One region of the Methylobacterium sp. WL1 genome, then DNA from elsewhere that is predicted to be linked to it. Evidence: predicted binding sites of a transcription regulator. Region 1 holds the regulator's gene; the other holds the start of a gene.
The links. Region 1 encodes PhoB, which activates phosphate uptake and scavenging genes when phosphate is short. Its sites were predicted from a motif close to TGTCATNNANCTGTCAT; they were not measured.
Positions count from the first base shown of each region.

Region 1 (7,745 bases):
GGAGACCGGCTCCGGACTGAATTACCAGTCCATCGGCTCCGGCGGCGGCATCAAGCAGATTCAGGCCAAGACCGTTGATTTCGGCGCCACCGACGCGCCACTCAAGGGCGAGCAGCTGGCCAAGGATGGCCTCGTCCAGTTCCCCACCGTGATGGGCGGTGTCGTGCCGGTGGTGAACATCGCCGGCCTCGAGCCCGGGAAGCTGAAGCTCACCGGCGACATCCTGGCGGACATCTACGCCGGCAAGATCTCCAAGTGGAGCGACCCGCGGATCGCGAAGCTCAACGACGGCGTGAAGCTCCCGGACGCCACCATCACCCCGGTCTACCGGTCGGACGCCTCGGGCACGACCAACATCTTCACCACCTACCTGTCCCAGGCGTCCGAGACCTGGAAGAAGGAATACGGCGCGGCCACGACGATCTCCTGGCCGGTCGGGCAGGGCGGCAAGGGCAACGAGGGCGTGACCGCCACCGTCAAGCAGGTGCCGAACGCCATCGGCTACGTCGAATCCGCCTACGCCAAGCAGAACAAGCTCGCTTACGCCCTGCTGCAGAACAAGGCCGGCAAGTATCCGCAGCCGGACGACAAGGCGTTCCAGGCCGCCGCCGCCAGCGCCGATTGGAAGTCGGCCCCGGGCTTCGGTATCTCGCTGACCAACCAGCCGGGCGACGATGCGTGGCCGATCACGGCGGCGACCTTCATCCTGGTCCACAAGGAATCGGCCGATGCAGCCAAGGCCGCAGATACGCTGAAGTTCTTCGATTGGGCCTATAAGAACGGCGATAAGCTCGCCTCAGACCTCGATTACGTGCCGCTGCCGGATAACGTCGTCGCTCTGATCCACGAAGAGTGGAAAACCGTGAAGGGCAAGGACGGTAAGCCCGTCTTCAACATGTGAGTGAGATGGGGAGGGGGTCGCGGCCCCCTCCCTCGCATCGCGGCCCGCACCGCGCTACCACGCCTCCCTTCGCAGAGAATCGCGGATGTCCGCTTTGACCGAGACGATTGCCCTCGCCCGACCTCGCGCCGCCGCCGCGCGCAAGGGACCGAGCCGGAACCTCGACACCCTGTTCCGGGTCTGCTCCTACGGCGCGGCCCTGTTCGTGCTCGTGGTGCTCGCCGGAATCCTGGGCTCGATCCTCTACGGCGGCTGGCCCGCCTTCCGGGAATTCGGGTTCGCCTTCCTGACCTCCAGCGCCTGGAACGTCGGGACGGAGCAGTACGGCTCCCTGGTCGCCGTCATCGGGACCGTGGCCTCCGCCACGCTGGCACTCCTGATCGGCGTCCCGGTCTCCCTGGGGATCGCCGTCTACCTTACGCAGCTCTGCCCAGGCTGGGCCCGCAAGCCAGTGGCGATGACCATCGAGCTGCTCGCCGCGGTGCCGAGCATCATCTACGGCATGTGGGGCCTGTTCGTGTTCGCGCCGCTCTTCGCGCGCTTCGTCCAGATCCCGGTATCGAACATCGTCGAGGGCCTGCCGATCGTCGGCACGCTGTTCTACGCCCGGGTCCCGTCCGGGGTCGGCGTGTTCACCGCCGGCATCATCCTGGCGATCATGATCGTGCCGTTCATCGCCTCGATCGCCCGCGACATGCTCGACCAGATCCCGACCGTTCTGCGCGAGAGCGCCTACGGCATCGGCTGCACGACCTGGGAGGTGGTCCGCCACGTGCTGGTGCCGCAGGCTTCCGTCTCGATCATCGGCGCGATCATGCTCGGCCTCGGCCGCGCCCTCGGCGAGACCATGGCGGTGACTTTCGTGATCGGCAACGCCAACCGCCTCTCGGCCTCGATCTTCGACCCGAGCTCGACCATCGCATCGCGCATCGCCAACGAGTTCAACGAGGCCGACGGTCTCCAGCTCAACGCCCTGATGGCCCTGGGCTGCATCCTCTTCATCATCACCTTCGTGGTGCTCATCATCGCCCGGCTGCTGACGCGCCGCGTCAAAGCTGCCTGAGGAGGGCTCTCGATGGACGCGTCCAACCCCATGGCCTTCAACACCGCCGCGCCGCGCCGCTCCGGACGGGTCCGCCCCAGCCGGCGGATCGCCGACCGCGTGCTGCGCACCGCCTGCCTGGTCGCCACGATCGTGGGCGCCGTGGTGCTCGGCTCGATCCTGCTGATGCTGATCATCCAGGGCGTGCAGGGCTTCACGCCCGCCATGTTCATGCACCCGACCCCGGGCCCCGGCTCCGAGGGCGGCGGCATCGCCAACGCGATCCTGGGTAGCCTGGTGCTCACCGGGATCGGGATCACGATCGCGACGCCGGTCGGCGTCATGGCCGGGACCTACCTGGCCGAGTACGGCCGGTTCTCGAAGATCGCCGGGCTGATCCGCTTCCTCAACGACATCCTGCTCTCGGCGCCGTCGATCCTGATCGGCCTGTTCGTCTACACCCTGATGGTGCGGCCGATGGGGACCTATTCGGGCTGGGCCGGCGGCGTGGCGCTCGCCATCATCGCCGTGCCGGTGATCGTACGCACCACCGAGGACATGATGCGCCTGGTGCCCGGCACCCTGCGCGAGGCCGGGGCCGCTCTCGGGGCCCCGCCCTCGACGGTGATCATCAGCGTCACCTGGCGGGCGGCCTCGGCCGGCATCGTCACGGGGATCATCCTGGCGCTGGCCCGCATCGCCGGCGAGACCGCGCCGCTCCTGTTCACCGCGCTCAACAACAATTCGTGGTTCTCGCCCGACCTCATGGGCGGCGTCGCGAACCTTCCGGTCATGATCTACCAGTTCGCCCTCTCACCCTATCCGAACTGGCAGAGCCTCGCCTGGGCCGGGGCGCTCCTCATCACCGCGACGATCCTGGTGCTGTCGATCATCGCCCGTCTCGTCATCAAGCCGCAGATGTCGCGCTAAGACCCTTCTCGAGGACACGACGATGAACGCCGCTTCCGCGATCCCCACGGTCGATCTCACCCGCAACCACGCCAACGAGGGCGGTGCGGTCCGGATCGCCGTGAAGGGTCTGAACTTCTACTACGGCAGCTTCCACGGGCTGAAGAACGTGGACATCAACTTCCACGACCGCCAGGTCACGGCCCTGATCGGGCCGTCCGGCTGCGGCAAGTCCACGCTGCTGCGCTGCTTCAACCGGATCTACAGCCTCTACCCGGAGCAGCGGGCCGAAGGTCAGATCATGCTCGACGGCGAGAACATCCTCGACCCGTCCGTCGACCTGAACGACCTGCGCTCGCGGATCGGCATGGTTTTCCAGAAGCCCACCCCGTTCCCGATGTCGATCTACGACAACGTGGCCTTCGGGCTGCGCCTCTACGAGAAGCTGCCGAAATCCGAACTCGACGGGCGGGTGGAGCAGTCCCTGCGCAAGGCCGCCCTCTGGGACGAGGTGAAGGACAAGCTGCGCCAGGCGGGCACCGGGCTCTCCGGCGGCCAGCAGCAGCGCCTGTGCATCGCCCGCACCGTGGCCCAGAGCCCGGAGGTGATCCTGTTCGACGAGCCGACCTCGGCGCTCGACCCGATCTCCACGGGCCGCATCGAGGAACTGATCGAGCAGCTGCGCGACGAGTTCACCATCGTGATCGTCACGCACAACATGCAGCAGGCTGCGCGCATCTCGCAGTTCACCGCCTTCATGTACCTGGGTGAATTGATCGAGTTCGGCCCCACCAACCGCATGTTCATGAACCCTGTGGAGCAGCGGACCCAGGATTACATCACCGGGCGGTTCGGTTAAGCCAATCGCGGAAGTTTCGCGGAAGAGTTGATGACCGGATCGGCACATGTTTGCGCGTCGATCTCAAGACGCGGAGCCGCGCCCGATCGGAATTCGACCGGGCGCTACTCCGAGGCATGTTGCGTTGACCTGGGAACATCGGCCTATTCCGGTTGTTTTTGTCGCGTTCCGAAATCTGCTCCGCTCCGCATCATGACGTGAACTATCCAAGGGACTGGGTACCGGGAAACGTACAACGGTATCCGTGATCGCAGCGGCGGGTTTCCGCCAGACCTCGCGGATCAAGGTTTGCGGGACGCCATCGAAGGATCCACCATGCCCGGCCATATCGTCAGTTCCTACGACACCGACCTGGATGACCTGCGTCGCTCGATTTCCGAGATGGGCGGCGTCGCCGAGAAGATGGCCGCCGAGGCGACCGATGCCCTCGTCCGCCGGGACGATACGCTCGCCCAGGCGGTGATCCTCGCCGACAAGCGCCTCGATGCGCTCCAGCGTGACATCGAAGAGCGGGCAGTGCTGCTCATCGCCCGGCGTCAGCCGCTGGCGATCGACCTGCGCGAGACCATCTCGGCAATCCGCGTGTCCGGCGATCTGGAGCGGATCGGCGACCTCGCCAAGAACGTCGCCAAGCGGGTCGTCGCGATCTCCGATCAGGCGCCTGCGCAGAAGATCGTGCTCGGCGTGCGCCACATGAGCGACCTCGCGGAAGCTCAGCTCAAGGATATCCTCGACGCCTATGCCAGCCGCGACATCAAGGCGGCCTACGATGTCTGGGAGCGGGATGGCGAGATCGATGCCCTGTACAATTCGCTGTTCCGCGAGCTCCTCACCTACATGATGGAGGATCCGCGCAACATCTCGTTCTGCACGCATCTGCTCTTCTGCGCGAAGAACGTCGAACGCATCGGCGACCACACCACCAATATCGCCGAGACGATCCATTACCTCGCCACCGGTGAGACGCTGGCGGGCGAGCGGCCGAAGAACGACGCGTCGAACTACGCGACGGTCGGGCCTGCCGCCACGGCCCCGTGACATGCGGTTCGCGGTTCCTCCGCAGCGCGCACTCCCACCTGCGGGACAAAGCCCCGGTGGGAGTGCGCGTGGGTTGAGGAATCGCGGCCCCTGCCGCACCATCGGCGCGTCCGGGCCCTCCGGCGCGGTTGATTCGATGCGTGCCGAATTCGGAACAGGTTATCGAACGTGAGCATGCAAGTCCTGATCGTCGAGGACGAGGAGGCGCTGACTACCCTGCTGCGCTACAACCTGGAGGCCGAAGGATTCCTGGTGGATTCGGCCAGTCGCGGTGACGACGCCGAACTGCTCCTGGCCGAGCGCACGCCCGATCTGGTCCTGCTCGACTGGATGCTGCCCGGCCTCTCGGGCATCGAGTTGTGCCGCCGCATCCGGGCCCGACGCGAGACCGAGCGTCTGCCGGTGATCATGCTCACCGCGCGCGGCGAGGAAGGCGACCGGGTCCGCGGGCTCGGAACCGGCGCCGACGACTACATCGTCAAGCCGTTCTCGGTGCCGGAACTGCTGGCCCGCGTTCGGGCGCTGCTGCGTCGGGCCAAGCCGGCCCACGTCGCCGACCGTCTGGCGGCGGGCGACATTGAGCTCGACCGCTCCGGCCACCGGGTCCGGCGCGCCGGCGAGGAACTCCATCTCGGGCCAACCGAATTCAGGCTGCTCGAATTCCTGATGCTGGCGCCGGGCCGGGTTTTTTCCCGTGAACAGCTCCTCGACGGGGTCTGGGGCCACGACGTCTACATCGACGAGCGCACCGTGGACGTGCATGTCGGGCGGCTGCGCAAGGCGCTCAACGCCCCCCGGCAGGCCGACCCGATCCGCACCGTGCGGGGCTCGGGATACGCCTTCGACGAGACGTTTTCCCTCGAAGCCTGAAGACCTCCAGCCCGTCGGGGCGGAACGGCGCGCCTGCCTCCTCGGTCAGCGTGCCAGCGCTGCGCTCTTACCGGAGGCGGCCGGTACCGCCTGCAAGGCCGCCAGCACCGTTCCCTCGGTGAGGATCTGCGGCAGCACCTTTGCCTCCCCAGTGCCCGTGTAGAGCAGGTACAGCGGGACGCCGCTGCGCCCATGCGCCTCCAGCAGGCGGGTGATCTCGGGGTTCTGGTTGGTCCAGTCGCCCTTCAGGTAGGTCACACCCCGATCATTCATGGCGGCCCGCACGGCCTTCGTGGACAACGAGGTCGTCTCGTTGACCGCGCATGTGATGCACCAAGCGGCGGTCATGTTCACGAAGACCGGCCGCCGCGCGTTCACCAAGGCGTCGAGACGCGCCTGCGTGAAGGGCTCGACGCCCTCTGCGGCGGCACGGGCGACGGGCACGGCCCGGTCGCGATCGAGGGTCAGGGTCAATGCCCCGACGGCGACGACCGTCAGCAGCGCGACGCCCTGGACGCCGGGTCCGACCCGCGAAGCGGCGGCGCGCCCGTGCTCCCAGGCCCAAGCCGCGAAGCCCACCAGCACGAGGCCGATCAGCCCCACCAGAAGCCCCTGCGGGCCGACCTGCTGGGCCAGGACCCAGATCAACCACGCCACCGTTGCGTAGACCGGGAAAGCCAGAACCTGCTTCAGGGTTTCCATCCAGGCGCCCGGCCGCGGCAGCGCCCGCAGCGCCGGCGGCCACAGGGTCAGCGCCAGGAAGGGCAGGGCGAGGCCCAAGCCCATGCTGGCGAACACCGCGAGCGCGACGCCGGCGCTCTGGGTCAGCGCGAAGCCCACGGCCGAGCCCATGAACGGTGCCGTGCAGGGGGTTGCCACCAGGGTCGCGAGAACGCCCGTAAAGAATGAGCCGCTGAGACCCGAGCGCCGGGCGAGCCCGTCTCCGATGGCGGTGAGCCGACCGCCGACATGGACAACCCCCGAAAGGCTCAGGCCCATGGCGAGCAGCAGATAGGCGAGCCCGGCCACCACGGCCGGCGATTGCAGCTGGAAGCCCCAGCCGATCGCGGCCCCGCCGCCCTTGAGGGCGAGCAGCAAGCCTGCAAGGCCTAGGAAGCTTGCCATCACCCCAGCCGTGTAGGCGAGGCCGTGCAGGCGCACGCGCGCCGCGCTCTCGCCGGCATGCCGGACGAGGCCGAGCACTTTGATCGACAGGACGGGAAAGACGCAGGGCATCAGGTTGAGGATCAGCCCGCCCAGAAAGGCCAGGCCCGCCGCGGTCGCCAGGGTCAGCGCGTCGAAGGCCGGGGCGACCGGTTGGGCTGCGGCGGAAGCCTCGGGTGCAGCCACTGGGACCGGTGCAACCGGCTCGTCCCCGTACGCGAAGGCCAGGCGATGCGTTTCGGCGCCGGTCGTCTCCTCCACGGTGAGCACGCCCGGCAGGGCGGCCGGTGCCGGGTCCGTCGGGGTGCTCCGCGCGAGGGTGAGGTGCAGGCCGGATGCGTCGACGCGCATCACCTGGACGGCGGCGTTGTCGATGGCGGTCTCGGAATAGGGGAAGAACGATGCAGCCTTGATAGACTCGGGCTTTAGGCCGGCCGCGGCGAAGTCGAGTTGCAGCGTGTCGCCCTGACTCGAGAGTTGCAGCGGCCAGAGCGCAGGGGCGGGCAATGCGGTGCGAGCCCGCTCGAACATGGCAGCCTGCCCGGCATCTGGCCGGGGCTCGCCCACCGGCAGGGTCAAGGCGAGGTCGGCGGAGCCCGGGACGCATTCGGTCTCGCAGACCAGGTAGGTCAGCTTGGCCTGGATCCGCACCGGATCGGCCGGGTCGAGGCTCGGCGGCGGCGTGACCGGCACGAGCAGGGTGACCTCGCCCTCGTAGCCGTAGTTCATCAGCGTCGCGATCGCGATGCGCTCGGGGGCGGGCCACCGGATCGCGCCGGCGTTGAAGCCCGCCGGCAAGGTCCAGGTCACTTCGGGGGGCAGACCGGAATCGCCCGGGTTGCGCCAGTAGACGTGCCAGCCCGGCTTCACCTGCATCCGCACCGCCAGGGTGAACGGCTGCGCCCCGGCCACCGCGATCGGCTCGGCCACGAGGCTCGACCGCACCAAGTCGGGTGGCGTGC
Region 1 is NZ_CP042823.1:2,472,697-2,480,441, reverse strand. Features, by position in the region: gene pstS (phosphate ABC transporter substrate-binding protein PstS) at 1-901, shown strand, start outside; gene pstC (phosphate ABC transporter permease subunit PstC) at 987-1,964, shown strand; gene pstA (phosphate ABC transporter permease PstA) at 1,977-2,873, shown strand; gene pstB (phosphate ABC transporter ATP-binding protein PstB) at 2,896-3,711, shown strand; gene phoU (phosphate signaling complex protein PhoU) at 4,027-4,749, shown strand; gene phoB (phosphate regulon transcriptional regulator PhoB) at 4,924-5,619, shown strand; gene FVA80_RS12085 (protein-disulfide reductase DsbD domain-containing protein) at 5,665-7,745, opposite strand, start outside.

Region 2 (7,745 bases), 3.1 Mb from region 1:
CAGCTTCTTCATGTTTTCATTCCTCTGCCCGGTTCGCGGGCATCACGTGTTCAATGCACTCGCCCTGTCATCCCGGGGCCGCGCGGCAAAGCCCGGGACCGAGAACCGCAGGTTGAGCGAGGTCTAGCGTCGTCGGCGGATCTGGATCCCGGGCACGCCTGCGGCGCCCCGGAATGACGGGCCGTGACGTCAGCCGCCGCGTCTCAAGCCTCGACCACGTTCTGCGGCTTGCCGGCGACGAACGCCTCGACGTTGTCGACGAGCTGATCGGCGAGGATCTGCATCGCCTCCTTGCTGGCCCAGGCGACGTGCGGGGTCACGATCAGGTTCGGCAGGTCAGCCTCGCACAGGATGTTGCCGTCTTTCGGCGGCTCCTGCGCGACCACGTCGAAGCCCGCGCCCGCGATGGTGCCGTCCTTCAGCGCGGCCAGCAGCGCGGCCTCGTCCACCAGACCGCCCCGGGCGGTGTTGATCAGGATGGCGCTCTTCTTCATCCGCTTGAGTTCGGCGGCGCCGATCATCCCCTTGGTGTCGGGGGTGAGCGGAACATGCAGCGTGATCACGTCGGACTGCGTCAGGATCGTCTCGAAATCGACCAGGCCGTCCTGCGGGAACACGTCGTAGGCCAGGACCTTCATGCCCAGCGCCTCGGCGCGCTTGCCGATCGACTTGCCGAGCGCTCCGTAGCCGACGATGCCGAGCGTCGAACCGGCGATGTCGTAGATCGGGTAGTCGAAGTAGCAGAACTGCGTGGACTTCGCCCAGTCGCCGCGCCGAACCGAGTTGGCGTAGGGCACGATCGCCCGGCGGAGCGCGAACATCAGCCCGACTACGTGCTCGGGCACAGTGTTGAACGCGTAGTTGCGGATGTTGACGACCGTGATGCCCTGGGCCTTGGCCTGGGCCTTGTCGACCACGTCGGTGCCGGTGGCGGCCACCGCGATGAGCTTCAGGTCGGGGAGCTGCTTCAGGGTCTCGGCCCGCATCGGGACCTTGTTGATCAGCGCGATCTCGGCGCCCTGGAGGCGGGACACCGTGTCCTCCGGCGTCCAGGTCGATTCGTGCTCGACGTAATCGTGCGGGAAGTTGAACGGTCGGACCGTCGCGTCGAGGGACTCACGGTCCAGGAACACGATCTTCTTGGTCATAGATCCCCTCTCGGGCAACGGGCGACTTCCTCGGGATTCTTGTTCTTACTTGCGCGCCGGGGCGGGGCCGGCAACCCGGCCCCGCCCCGGCAGCGTGCATCAATCACGCCTTGTGAAGCGGATTCTCGCGCAGGTAGCTGGAGGCGGCGGCGACGCCGGAGCCCGGCGTGACCTTGATGCCGCAATCGATCATGGCCATCTCGGCGCCCGCGATGGCACCCAGCAGCGACAGCTCGTTCAGGTCGCCCAGGTGGCCGATACGGAACACCTTGCCAGCGACTTTCGACAGGCCGGCACCCAGCGAGAGGTTGTAGCGCTCGTAGGCGTGGCTGATCACCTTGGCGGCGTCGGCGCCCTCCGGGACCACGATCGCCGTGACCGTGTCGGAGTTCCACTTCGGCTCCTTGGCGCAGGTCTTGAGGCCCCATGCCGCCACCGCCTGACGAGTCGCCTCGGCGAGCACGTGATGGCGGTGGTAGACGTTCTCCAGCCCCTCCTCCTTCACGATCGCCAGGGCCTCGCGCAGGCCGTAGAGCAGCGGCAGGACGGGGGTGTAGGGGAAGTAGCCGGTGGCGTTGGCGGCCAGCTGGTCCTTCCAGGCGAAGTAGGCGTGGCCGAGCCGGTCGTTCCGGCCGGTGCCGCCCTCGGCGATCTTAAGCGCCTTCGGGCTGATGCAGATCAGGCCGAGGCCGGCCGGGAGCATGAAGCCCTTCTGCGAGCCCGCGATGGCGCAGTCGACGCCCCATTCGTCCATCTTGAACGGCAGCGAGCCGATCGACGAAATGCCGTCCACGAACAGCAGCGCCGGGTGGCCGGCGGCGTCGATCGCCTTGCGCACCGCGCCGATATCGCTGGTGACGCCCGTTGCGGTCTCGTTGTGGACCACCATCACGGCCTTGATGGCGTGATCTTTGTCGGCGCGCAGGGCCTCCCCGATCTTCTGCGGATCGGCGCCGGCGCCCCAGTCCTCGTCCTGGACGATCACGTCGAGGCCGAGGCGCTGGGCCATGTCGACCCAGAGGTGGCTGAACTGGCCGTAGCGGGAGGTGAGCACCTTGTCGCCGCGGCACAGGGTATTGGACAGCGCCGATTCCCAGATGCCGGTGCCCGAGGACGGGAACAGGATGACGGTTCCGGCGGTCGAGCCGAACACCATCTTGGAATCCTGCAGCAGCGGCTTCACCAGCTCGGGAAAGCTCGGCGAGCGGTGATCCTCGGACGGCACGTGCATCGCGCGCAGGACGCGATCCGGGATGTTCGTGGGGCCCGGGATGAAGAGATGGTTGCGACCGGGGCGCCGGGTTGCGGCCATGGTGTTTCCTCCAAAAACTCTGTTGCGCGCGGGCGGACCCGCGCTGGTTTGTTCAAACGTTCTCGGCGCCTTCGGCGGCCTTCTCGAGCTTCCTGCACGCGGTGCCGGCGGGCGCGGTACGGGCCGCAACTCCCCCGAACGCCATCCGTGTCATCCGTGGATCGGAGGGCTCAGCGGAGCGGCAGGCGGCGTCTTGCCGCTCGCGTCGCGGCGCGCCCCCGCGCCGGTCGCCTCCGAAATGCCGTCCCGGTCTACGGCGCCTCGTCTCAAGGCACCCTGGCCGCCCTCGCCGCCTTCCTATACGCGTCCGGCCCGGCTCACGCCGAGCCACCGGTCGCCTGGTATTATGAGGCGGCGAAGCTGGGAAGCAAAACCGGAAAAACTTCGGGATCTCGGTAAAAAAATTTTTTGTGCATCGCAACGTCAGCTATCGGAACTTGAGAACTTCCGTTGCGGCGCACCAAGACACCCCACAGCGATTCAAGCCCGCGTCATCAAACTGAGACGTGATCGCGCTCTGGATCCCGGCACCGTTCGACCGCCGGGAGGGTGACGTGGCCGAGGATGAGGAGATGCCGGTCCGGGTCCGGACGCTGTTCCTGTCCGACCTGCATCTCGGGACGCGCGGCTGCCAGGCCGGCCTCCTTCTGTCGTTCCTGAGGGATTACGACGCCGACACGGTCTACCTGGTCGGGGACATCGTGGACGGCTGGCAGCTGCGCTCCGGCTGGTACTGGCCGCAGGCGCACAACGACGTCGTCCAGAAGCTTCTGCGCAAGGTCCGCAAGGGCACCAGGATCGTCTACCTGCCGGGCAACCACGACGAGTTCCTGCGGGACTACGTGGGCACGAATTTCGGCGGCATCGAGATCGCCGAGACCGCGATCCACGAGGCGGCCGACGGGCGGCGCTACCTGGTCATCCACGGCGACCAGTTCGACATGGTGGTGCGGCACTCGCCCTGGCTCGCCCATCTGGGCGACGGCGCCTACACCCTGGCGCTGACTCTCAACACCGTGATCAACCGGATCCGGCGGCGGGCCGGCCTGTCCTATTGGTCGCTGTCGGCCTGGGCGAAGCTGCGGGTGAAGAACGCCGTTAGCTTCATTGGCCGGTTCGAAACCATCCTGGCCGAGGAGGCTCGCCGCCAGGGCGCGAACGGGGTGATCTGCGGGCACATCCACCACGCCGCCGACCGGGCGATTGGCGACCTGCGCTACCTGAACACCGGCGACTGGGTTGAATCCTGCACCGGCCTGATCGAGCATTACGACGGCCGGATCGAGGTGCTGCATTATCCCAGCATCCTGCGGGCCCGCGAGGCCGAAGCTGCGCCGCGGCCGGTGGACGGCCGGCGCGCGGTGGCGTGAGGACCCCACGCGTGAAGCTCCTCATCGCCAGCGACGCCTGGCATCCGCAGGTCAACGGCGTGGTCCGCTCCCTGGAGCAGATGGTCCGCCGGGCGCCCGAGCACGGCTTCGAGACGGCCCTGCTCTCGGTGGCCGATTTCCGCTCCCTGCCCCTGCCGGGCTACCCGGAGATCCGCCTCGCCTTGGCCGGGCGGGACCGGGTGGCGGAGCGCTGGGCGGCCGAACGCCCGAGCCACGTCCACATCGCCACCGAGGGACCCATCGGCTTCGCGGCCCGGCGGCACTGCCTGGCCAACGACCTGCCGTTCACCACGAGCTATCACACCCGGTTTCCGGAATACCTCGCCGCCCGCCTCCCGGTGCCGGAGGCGTGGTCCTACGCTTATCTGCGCCGCTTCCACGGGGCGGCCCGCGGGACCATGGTCAGCACCGTCTCTCTGCAGGCGGAACTGGAGGCGAGAGGCTTCTCCCAGCTGATGCGCTGGACCCGCGGGGTCGACACCGAGCGGTTCCGGCCGGCCGCCCCCCGGCGAGCCGCCGCCGGCGGACCTCGCCGGCCTGCCCCGGCCACTGTTCCTGTATGTCGGCCGGCTTGCCGTGGAGAAGAACCTCGCGGCCTTCCTGAGCCTCGACCTGCCCGGCACGAAGGTCGTGGTCGGGGACGGGCCGGACCGGGCGCGCCTGCAGGCCCTGGCCCCGGAGGCGCGCTTCCTCGGCACCCGGACCGGGGCAGCGCTCGCGTCCGTCTACGCCGCCTGCGACACCTTCGTGTTCCCGAGCCTCACCGACACGTTCGGCATCGTGCTGCTGGAAGCGATGGCCAGCGGCCTGCCGATCGCGGCCTTCCCGGTGCCCGGCCCCAACGACGTGCTGAGCGGGACCCGGGTCGGCATCCTGGACCAGGACCTGCGTGCGGCGGCCCTCGCGGCGCTGCGCCTGTCCCGGGCCGAGTGCAGGCAGGAGGCGCTGCGCCGCGGCTGGGACGTCAGCGCCGACCAGTTCTTCGGCAACATCATCGAGGCGCATGGCGGCGAGCGGAGCACCCGGAACGCCGCCTGAGCCGTGACGGCGGCGGCGCCAGATGGCAGGACGGCGCCATCATGCCCGTTCAGAAACAGCCGTCCGCGAAACGAACACAACCCGCCCTCACCCCACCGTTCGATCCGGCCCGGGCCGCGGATTACCCCGCGGTGATCGGCTGTGACGAGGTCGGGCGCGGCGCGCTGTGCGGCCCCGTGGTGGTGGCGGCGGTCTGGTTCGACCCCGCGGCGATCCCACCGGCCCTGCTGGCAGCCCTCGACGACAGCAAGCGCGTGCCCGAACCAGTCCGCGCGCATCTGGCGCCGCTGATCCGGACCCATGCCCGGGTCGCCGTGGCGGCGGGCTCCCGGGCCCTGATCGACCGCATCAACATCCGCGCCGCAACCCTCGACGCCATGGCGCGGGCGGTGGCGCGCCTCGGGGTCGCGGCGCCGGTCCTGGTCGATGGCCGGGACGCCCTGCCGGGCCTGCCGGGCCGGGCCGTCATCGGCGGCGACGGCCTCGTGCCGCAGATCGCTGCCGCCTCGATCGTCGCCAAGGTCTTCCGAGACGACCTGATGCGCCGGCTGGCCGAGCGCCACCCGGGCTACGGCTGGGAGCGCAACGTCGGCTACGGCACGGCCCTGCACCGGGCCGGCCTGACGGCGTTGGGCCGAAGCCCGCACCACCGCCTCAGCTTCACCCGCGGGTTCGGCTAGGGTTCAAAAGGTCGAGACCTTGTGCGGGTGCAGGGTGGAACCCTGCGGGCCTCGGGGGCTCCGCCCCCGAACCCAGCCAAAGGACTGAGCCCTTTGGAAACCCCGTCGTGACCCAGGGCGGACCGGATCACTTCGATCCGGCTTCGGCCGGCAGCGCGTAGGCGACCACGTAATCGCCGCGGTCAGGCGATTGGCGGGCACCGCCGGCCGTGATCACGACGTATTGGCGGCCCGTCTTCGGGGACCGGTAGGTCATCGGCGCGCCCTGGCTGCCCACCGGCAGGCGGCCCTTCCAGACCTCGCGGCCGGTCCCGGCCTCGAACGCCCGCAGGTAATAATCCTGCGTCCCGGCGAAGAAGATCAGGCCCGAGCCGGTCACCAGCGAACCGCCGAGCGAGGGCAGGCCGATCGGGATCGGCAGGTGCATCTTGATCCCCAGCGGCCCGGTATCCTCCACCGTGCCGAGCGGGACCTGCCAGGCGATGCGGCGGGCCTTCAGGTCGATGGCCGTCAGCGTGCCGAACGGCGGCTTCTGGCACGGGATGTTCAGCGCCGACACGAAGCGGTTCCGGAGGGAGACGTAGGGCGTGCCGCGCATGGACGACAGGCCCATCTCGGTGCCGGCGGCCTTGCCGGTCTCGACCTGCTCCCTGGGGATCAGCCGGTTCCACAGGCCCAGCCGCATGTCGTTCACGATCAGGTAGTCCCGCGTCATGTCGATGGCGGTGCTGCCCCAGTTCATGCCGCCGAGCGATCCCGGCATCTGGAGGGCGGTGTCGAAGCCCGGCGGGGTGAAGGTCCCCTCGTGGCGCATGGCCTTGAACTGGATCCGGCACAGGAGCTGGTCGAAGGGCGTCGCCCCCCACATGTCGGCTTCCGTCAGGGTCTCGGCGCCGATCGACGGCATGTCCGAGTGGGGCTGCGTCGGCGCATAGCGCTCGCCGGGCACGCTGCCCTGCGGGACCGGCCGCTCGGTGATCGGCGCGATCGGGGCGCCCGTCTCGCGGTTCAGCAGGAAGATCTGGCCGTGCTTGGTCGCCGCGATCAGCCCCGGCACGGTGCCACCCTTCCCGTCCGGCAGGTCGTAGAGGGCCGGCTGGGCCGGGACGTCGAAGTCCCACAGATCCTTGTGCACGAGCTGGACGTGCCAGCGCGGCCGCCCGGTCGCCGCGTCGAGGGCGAAGATCGACGAGTTGGTGGCATCGTCCTGGGCTGTCCGGTGGCCGCCGAAGAAGTCGGGCGTCGCGTTGCCGGTGGGCGCGTAGATCAGGCCCAGGGCCGAGTCGTAGGCCATGCTGGTCCAGACGTTCGGCGTACCCCGCGTATAGGTCTCACCGGGAGGCGGGAGGCGCGTGGTCACCGGGTTGCCCGGATCCCAGGCCCAGCGCAGGTCGCCGGTGCCGACAGCGTAGGCGCGGACCACGCCGCCGGGCTCCCCGGTCTCGATGTTGTCGGCGACCCGGCCGCCGACCACCACGAGGTCGCCGGCGATCAGCGGTGCGGCGGTCTGCGTGTAGAAGCCGGATTTGACCTCGCCCATGTCGGCCTTGAGATCGACCGTGCCGTCCGTGCCGAAATCGGCACAGGGCTGGCCGGTGGCGGCGTCCAGCGCGATCAGGCGCGCATCGATCGTGGCGAGCAGCAGGCGGCGGGGGCAGACCTTCCCACCCTCGCCTGCGCCGGCGTCGTGATAGCCGAGCCCGCGGCACCGCTGCCATTGCGGCGCACTCGCCTTCGGGTCGTAGCGCCAGCGCTGCGTGCCGGTGTCGGCGTCGAGGGCGACGACGATGTCGTTCGGCGTGCAGACGTAGACGGTGTCGCCGATCTGGAGCGGCGTGGTCTGGTCCTCCGCCCCGAAGCCGTTGCTGACGGCGATGTCGCCGGTGCGGACGGTCCAGGCCGGCCGCAGCTTGGCGACGTTGGTGGCGTCGATCTGCGTCAGCCCGGCGAAGCGGGTGCCGCCGTTTGTGTTGCCCCAGGCCGTCCAGTCGACCTGCGGCCCCGCCTGCGTGGCCGGGTGCACGTCCGGGATCTCGGTCGCGGTAATGATCGGCACCGGCTGAAAGGCGCGTAGCGTGGCTGCCACCAGGGCCAGCGCCAGCGCGGTGGCGAGGCCCAGGGATGCCCGGCGCCACACGCCGCTGCCGGATCGATCGAGCAGCGGTGCGAACAGGGC
Region 2 is NZ_CP042823.1:5,635,965-5,643,709, reverse strand. Features, by position in the region: gene FVA80_RS27495 (NADP-dependent methylenetetrahydromethanopterin/methylenetetrahydrofolate dehydrogenase) at 1-12, opposite strand, end outside; gene FVA80_RS27490 (D-2-hydroxyacid dehydrogenase) at 204-1,148, opposite strand; gene FVA80_RS27485 (aminotransferase class V-fold PLP-dependent enzyme) at 1,252-2,460, opposite strand; gene FVA80_RS27480 (UDP-2,3-diacylglucosamine diphosphatase) at 3,015-3,830, shown strand; partial or broken gene FVA80_RS27475 (glycosyltransferase family 1 protein) at 3,842-4,889, shown strand; gene FVA80_RS27470 (ribonuclease HII) at 4,931-5,569, shown strand; gene FVA80_RS27465 (membrane-bound PQQ-dependent dehydrogenase, glucose/quinate/shikimate family) at 5,697-7,745, opposite strand, start outside.
Region 2: the regulator PhoB is predicted to act here: its motif matches at 2,950-2,966, upstream of FVA80_RS27480 (UDP-2,3-diacylglucosamine diphosphatase).